DNA from 3 places in the Streptomyces yaizuensis genome. Region 2 is predicted to be linked to each of the others. Evidence: riboswitches for the same ligand, from Rfam matches in the RefSeq annotation. Region 2 holds a riboswitch; each other region holds the start of a gene.
The links. A riboswitch is a leader RNA that binds a small molecule or an ion and turns the genes downstream of it on or off. The one in region 2 is predicted to bind cobalamin.
Positions count from the first base shown of each region.

Region 1 (2,258 bases), on a different contig from region 2:
GGTACCCGGGCACCGCCCGCCTGGGTCCGGGCGCCGCCGAGGGCGAGGGCGGCGAACACGGTCCCGTTGAAGTTGGCGGACGGGCCGAAGTAGCCCGGCTCCGCGCTCTGCCAGTAGCCGTACACATGGGCGATGAGGTTCCGGGAGGCCGAGACCCGCGCCGGGTCGATTCCCGCCGCGTACGCGTTGAGGACGGCCCGCTCGTAGTCGGTGACCACCGGCGCGGCCGAGGGCCAGCCGGGGGTGGAGAGCAGATTCCGGTAGACGGTACGGGCGTTCTTCGTCGTGTCGCCGCCCGGGGCCACGTCGACGACGGCCGTACCCGTGGCGGCGAACGCGCTGAACGCCCACTCGTGGGAGAGCCCGGCCCCCGCGTAGGAACCGTCCGCCGCCTGGAGGGACTTCAGATAGGCGACGCCGTTCGTCTTCGATGTCGCGATCTGGGCGGGCGTGGACGTGGCCGAGGCCGGCAGCACGGTGAGGACGAAGGCGCCCAGCGCGGCGGGCGCCGTGAGGACAAGACGGCGGGCGGTGCGGTGACGGTCCATGGCCAGCTCCTGGAATCGTGGACGCGGCCGGTCCCCGCACGGGCCGCCGCCGGCTGTGCGCCGGGTGGGTCCGCCTGCCGGGGGCCGCCGTCCGGATCGCGTGGTACGGCTTCCTGAAATATGCCTCGCCCCATGGGCATTCGGGCTCGGAGCGGTCGCCGGCCGCCCCACACCGCTGCGCGTCAGCCCCGGACTCTCACCGGGTTCCCCCATGTGGCAGCCCTGGACGCTACCCCAGTGACCTGCGGCCCGCCACCGTTCACCCAGGTCCGTCAACCGGAGCCGGAAGAGGCATCCTTGACGCCCTGACCGAATCCGTGTTCCCTTTCGGCTGATAAGCACTCAGCAAGCACTCAGCACCAGGGGAAGCCGGTCGAAGTCCGGCGCTGACCCGCAACCGTAGGCCCGGACCGGCGAAAGCCCCGGGCGAGCCGGAACACCTGGCGCCGAGCGGAGTACCGAGCGAGGAAACGCCGTCGCGGACTACGGCGTGGTCGTCACCGCCTCCCCGGCGCCCCGACGGGCCGCCGCGCGGGGGTGTTTCGCCACGCACGCGGACCGCCCCGGCAGAGACGAGGACCGCGGTGGGGACCGGAGAGCTGAGCACGCGGGCGACCGGAGCGCTGGGCGCACGGGGGGCCGGAGCGGGGCGGTGGCCGCTGTCCATGGCCCTCGCCGGGCTGCTCACGTTCGGCGCGGCCGTGACGTTCCTCACAGAACCGGCCCCGGCCCGGGCCGCGCCGGCCCGGCCGTGCGCCGGGGGAGCCGTCGTCGCCGTGGACTTCAAGCCGTTCGGCGGTACGGTCGAGAGCGGCTGCGACCTCACCCCCACCACCGGGTACGAGCTGCTGCGCGACGCGGGCTTCACGACCGCGGGCACCGTCCGCGACGGCCCCGCCTTCATCTGCCGCATCGGCTACGGACCGTTCAACTCCGGTACGGCGTATCCGACTCCGGACCGGGAGGACTGCGTCCTCACCCCGCCGGCCAGCGCCTACTGGTCGTACTGGATCGCCGCTCCCGGGCAGCGGAAGTGGACCTACAGCCCGCTCGGCGCGATGGCCCGGAACCTCAAACCCGGTGACGTCGACGCCTGGGTGTTCGGCGCCACGGGCGTCGGGGGCTCCACCGGAGCGCCCCGCTTCACCCCCGACGACGTCCGGGGCGGCGCGGGCCCGGGGCCCACCGGCTCCCCGGGACCCTCCGGGCCCACCGTCCCGCCGGGCGCGGTCGACGTACCCGCCGCCGTCCGCTGGGTCGGCGGCACCCTCAAGGACGGCGAGCGGGTGGTGACATCGGACGGCGGGCCCGACTTCCTGCTCACCACGGAGGCCGCCTTGGCCCTCGCCGCCGCCGACCGCAAGAGCCCCGCCGCCGCGCGGGCCGCCGCGTTCCTCGCGCGACCCGCCCACACCGAGGCGTACGCCTACCCGGCCGGGACGGAGCAGCCCCCGGACGCCACCGCCGCCGCCCGGCTGGCCCTGGTGGCGGAGGCGACCGGCGGCGACCCCCGTGACTTCGGGGGCCGCGACCTCCTCGGCGATCTGATGGCGCACGTCTGCCGAAGCGGCATCGGCGATGTCCCCGAGCCCGGGCCCGGCTGCCTCACCCGGGGCGACTTCCGCACCACCGGCCAGACGGACGGCCAGGCCATGGCCGTGATCGCGCTGGCGAACGGCAAGGTCGCCCCACCGGTCCACGCGGTCGGCC
Region 1 covers NZ_BSBI01000001.1:613,688-615,945, forward strand. Annotated here, with positions in the region: gene SYYSPA8_RS02260 (prenyltransferase/squalene oxidase repeat-containing protein) at 1-548, opposite strand, end outside; cobalamin riboswitch at 684-757, opposite strand; cobalamin riboswitch at 861-1,010, shown strand; gene SYYSPA8_RS02265 (prenyltransferase/squalene oxidase repeat-containing protein) at 1,214-2,258, shown strand, end outside.
Region 1: it holds a riboswitch for cobalamin, as region 2 does, so the genes downstream of both, SYYSPA8_RS02265 (prenyltransferase/squalene oxidase repeat-containing protein) here and SYYSPA8_RS30605 (cobalamin biosynthesis protein) in region 2, are expected to answer to the same signal.

Region 2 (2,258 bases):
CGGTGCTCGACCCGTCCGGCGTACGAGAGGGTCCCCCCGAGCCGTACGCCCAGCGCGCCCGCGAAGGCGGCCTCCACGGGGCCCGCGTTCGGGCTGGGGTGCCGGTGGGCGTCCGCGCGCCAGGCCCGTACCGCCCCCCGGGGGTCGCCCCCGGCGGCCACGGCGAGCACGGCCGTCAGCCGGGCACCCGGCCAGCCTGCGAGATCGTCCAGCCGGGCGGAGGCCCAGCCGAACCGCAGATGGCGTGGTGAACGGTGGCCGACCATCGCGTCCAGGGTGTTCACCGCGCGGAACGCGGCGAGGCCCGGCACCCCCGCGAGCGCCCCCCACACCAGCGCGCCGACCACGGCGTCGGAGGTGTTCTCGGCGACGGATTCGACCACGGCACGGGCGATGCCCGCCTCGTCCAGGGCGTGCGGATCACGGCCGCACAGATGGGGCAGGCGCTCCCGGGCCCGCTCGGTGTCACCGGCCGCGAGAGCGGCGCCGACGGCCCGCGCCTCCCGGCCCAGCGAGGTGCCGCCGACGACGGCCCACGTGGTGGCGGCGGTCAGGGCCACACCGAGCGCGGGGCTGCGGCGCGCACCCCGGGCGAGCAGGGCCGCCCCGGCGGCCGTACCACCGGCGCAGACGGCCGTGTGTAGGGCTCCCCAGCCCCGGTGGTCGTGCCAGAGCAGCCGCTCGACGGCGGTCGCGGCCCGTCCGAAGGCGGCGACGGGGTGGCCCCGGCGGGGATCGCCGAACAGCAGATCCCCCAGCAGCCCGGCGGTGGCACCGCAGACGAAGACACGGTCGGCCCGCACGGCCTCAGGCACCGCTTCCGGGCCGGGGTACGGGGGCGGGCGGTACGACGGGGGGCGGGGCGCAGCCGCGGCCGGGCATGGCGATATGTCCTCACTCAGGGTGTCCGCGCCCTGGTTCGACGTGATCGGCGGCGAGAGTTCCTGGCTCCCGGGTCTCCCCGGTGACAGTGGCGGGACCGCGCCGGATTCGCACCGGCTTCCTCTGCTGCCGCCCAATGGCCCCGGCAGTCCACCACGCTGCGAGAACACCCGTCAACCTGCCGTTGACCTGCGGCGGGGGCAGTGTGCTCAGCCCCACACCCGGGCCGCCGGGGCATGCGGAACGGGCCGGACACCCCAGGGGGTGTCCGGCCCGTTCGTGTGGACGGCCGGTCAGACGACGATCAGGTAGATGCCGAAGCTGACCGCCACCAGGCAGAGCGTGAAGCAGAGGTAGGCGCCGGCCCGGGCGACGGCTGCCGAACCGCCGGCCTGCGAGGCCACCTCCTGCTTGCTGAGGCCGACGAGCCCCAGGACGAAGAGGCCCGCGATGGTCACGGTGGCGAGGAGGCTCACGCCGAAGACGGAGCCGAGTGCTACCCAGTCGATGTTCATGCTGATCTGTCCTTACACCGCGGCCGGGCTGGCCGGGCCGGATTCGGTGGCCGGGGCGGCCGGGGTCTTGTGCTCGTCCTGCGCGGGGATGATGCCGGCCGGCGGCGGGGTGACGGCGGCGATGGCGGCGGTGACCACGCCCTGCTCCGCCTCGGCGGCCTCGGTGGCCGCGGCGTCATCGGTCTCGTTGACGTTGGTGTGGTCGACGACCTGGCGGCGGGAGTAGATCCAGATCGCGACGGAGGAGCCGACGAGGAAGGCGGCCACGACGCCGACACCCCAGTCGCCCTGCTTGGTGACCAGCTCGGAGAGCGCGGCGACCAGACCGGCCGCGGGCAGGGTCAGACCCCAGGCGACGAACATCCGGGTGGCGGTCGACCAGCGGACGACGCCGCCCTTGCGGCCGAGGCCCGAGCCCATGACGGCGCCGGAGCAGGAGTGGGTGGTGGAGAGCGAGAAGCCCAGGTTGGACGAGGCCAGGATGACGCTCGCGGCGCTGGTCTGGGCGGCGAAGCCCTGCTGCGGCTGGAGGTCGGTCAGGCCCTTGCCCATGGTGCGGATGATGCGCCAGCCGCCCAGGTAGGTGCCCAGCGCGATCGCGACACCGGCGGAGACGATGACCCACAGGGGCGGGTTCGAGCCGGGGGCGAGCACATTGCCGGCGACCAGGGCCAGCGTGATGATGCCCATCGTCTTCTGGGCGTCGTTGGTGCCGTGGGCGAGCGAGACCAGGCCGGCGGAGGCGATCTGGCCCGCGCGGTAGCCCTTCGAGCTGGTCTTGTCGTCGATGTTCTTGCCGAGCTTGTAGGTCAGCTTCGCGGCGAGGTAACCACCGATGCCCGCGACCAGCGGGGCCGCGAT
Region 2 covers NZ_BSBI01000015.1:193,414-195,671, forward strand. Annotated here, with positions in the region: gene SYYSPA8_RS30605 (cobalamin biosynthesis protein) at 1-803, opposite strand, end outside; cobalamin riboswitch at 920-1,052, opposite strand; gene SYYSPA8_RS30610 (hypothetical protein) at 1,176-1,397, opposite strand; gene SYYSPA8_RS30615 (inorganic phosphate transporter) at 1,410-2,258, opposite strand, start outside.

Region 3 (2,258 bases), on a different contig from region 2:
GGGCGACACGCAGTTCGTCGGTCTGGGGGAAGGAGCCGATGGTGGTGGTCGGCAGGTAGGGCAGGCCGAGGCGGGTGCGCTGGGCCACGGTCCGCTCGCCGTACGGCTGGGCGCGGCGGGCGTCCGCGTCGGTGATCGCTCCAGTGCGGGCGCGGACGGCGGGGTCGCGGGTGATGGGGGAGGCCGCGCGGGAGGCGAGGGCGGCCCGGTTGGCGGCGAGTTCGCCGGCGATGGCGTCGGTGCCCCGGGCGAGGCCCTTGGCGAGGGTGGCGATCTCGGCGGTCTTCTGCCGGGCGAAGGCCAGCCAGCGGACGATCTGCGGGTCGACGTCCCGTTCGAGCGCGGCGTCGAGGGGGACGTGCAGCAGCGAGGAGGAAGAGGCGACATCGACCCGGTCCGCGAGACCGAGCAGGGTGCCGAGGGTGGCCAGCGACTTCTCCAGGTCGTTGACCCAGATGTTCCGTCCGTTGACGACACCGGCGACCAGGCGCTTGCCGGGCAGCCCGCCGACGGCGGCCAGCTTCTCCAGGTTGACGGCGGCCGACTCGGTGAAGTCCAGCGCCAGGCCCTCCACGGGCGCCTTGGCCAGAACGGGCAGGGCCTCGCCGAGCTGGTCGAAGTAGGAGGCGACCAGCAGCCTGGGCCGGTCCGTGAGGCCGCCGAGGTCCCGGTAGGCGCGGGCGGCGGCGTTCAGCTCGGCCGGGGTGCGGTCCTGCACCAGGGCGGGCTCGTCCAGCTGGACCCACTCGGCACCCGCCGCGCGCAGATCGGCGAGGACCGACGCGTACACCGGGAGGAGCCGGTCCAGCAGGGTCAGCGGGTCGAAGTCCGCGGCCACGCCGGGGGCGGGCTTGGCGAGCAGGAGATAGGTGACGGGGCCGACGAGGACCGGGCGGGGGGTGTGCCCGAGCGCGAGGGCCTCGGTCAGCTCGCCGATCTGCTTGGCCGGATCGGCGCTGAAGACCGTGTCGGGGCCCAGCTCGGGCACCAGGTAGTGGTAGTTGGTGTCGAACCACTTGGTCATTTCCAGCGGGGCGACGTCCTGGGTGCCGCGGGCCATGGCGAAGTAGCCGTCCAGCGGGTCGGCGGCGACGGCCGCCCGGTGCCGCTCGGGGATCGCGCCGACCAGGACGGTGGTGTCGAGGACGTGGTCGTAGTACGAGAAGTCGCCGGTGGGGACCTCGTCGATCCCGGCGTCGGCCAGCTCCCGCCAGTTCCGCTCGCGCAGTTCGGCGGCGGTGGCGGTCAGGGCGTCGGCGGTGACACGGCCCTTCCAGTAGCCCTCGATGGCCTTCTTGAGTTCCCGGTTCTGTCCCTGGCGGGGGTAGCCGTACACGGTGGACCGTGCTGCCGCGGCTGCGGACTTCGATGTCACGGAGATCTCCTTCGCGAGATGAATCCCTGAGATCCCGGGGACGGGACGCGAGCGCGAAGGGGTGACGAACCGGGCGGACCCGGGCCGCGCGCGGCATGGCGCGGTCCTCCGCTCGGTATGGTCGCCGACCCGCCCACGAGGTCACCGGGATATCCGCACACGAAACGGTCCGTGTACGGGCAACGGGCAGGTCTTCGGACTTGCGGGCACACCCACCGGAGCCTTCCGGCGGACACCTACTGGCCGTCGCTTCCCAGACCCGTCCCGGGTCCAGTGCGTATGACGGCGGTCGTTCCCACTCACCGCTGCGGGGCAGTCCCGGATTCCCACCGGGTTCCCTCTTACGACGCGCCTGCCTGGCGGGCAGGGCGAACCAGTTGCCCGGTCAGACTAGGCCCCCGCCCGGTCGGTGGGTAGTCGTTTCCACATTCCGGACGGTGAGTCGGGACACGTGGGCGTCCCGTGCGGCACCGGGATCCCGCCACCGGGCCCCGCCGGCGGCGGTGCGGGCGGCAGCGCCCCGCGCGGGCCGGTGCGGGCGCCCGCCGAAGCTCCGGCCCCGGCCATGACCCATCGTCACCAACCGTTCACGGCGGTGGGATCTGGTCATCCTCGGCCGCTGTCCTGCGGGGGTCTGGTTCACCGCGGGCGCTCTTCGTACGCTCTGGGTCGCCGTCCGGCCGGGTCGCGGCGCGCTCGCTCGTTCGGGCGACGGCCGCCTGAGGTGAACCGCGCGATCACGCTCGTCCTGTCCGCAGTCCGATTGCCCCGCGTCCCGCACCGGACCGCCGCCGGGACAGGACGGACGGAGGGGGCAGGGGCGGCGGAGCGGACCGACCGACAGCCGCGGAGCTGAGACACCGGGAAGGGGCCGCCATGGGCG
Region 3 covers NZ_BSBI01000001.1:595,973-598,230, reverse strand. Annotated here, with positions in the region: gene metE (5-methyltetrahydropteroyltriglutamate--homocysteine S-methyltransferase) at 1-1,375, opposite strand, end outside; cobalamin riboswitch at 1,544-1,768, opposite strand; gene SYYSPA8_RS02175 (hypothetical protein) at 2,252-2,258, shown strand, end outside.
Region 3: it holds a riboswitch for cobalamin, as region 2 does, so the genes downstream of both, metE (5-methyltetrahydropteroyltriglutamate--homocysteine S-methyltransferase) here and SYYSPA8_RS30605 (cobalamin biosynthesis protein) in region 2, are expected to answer to the same signal.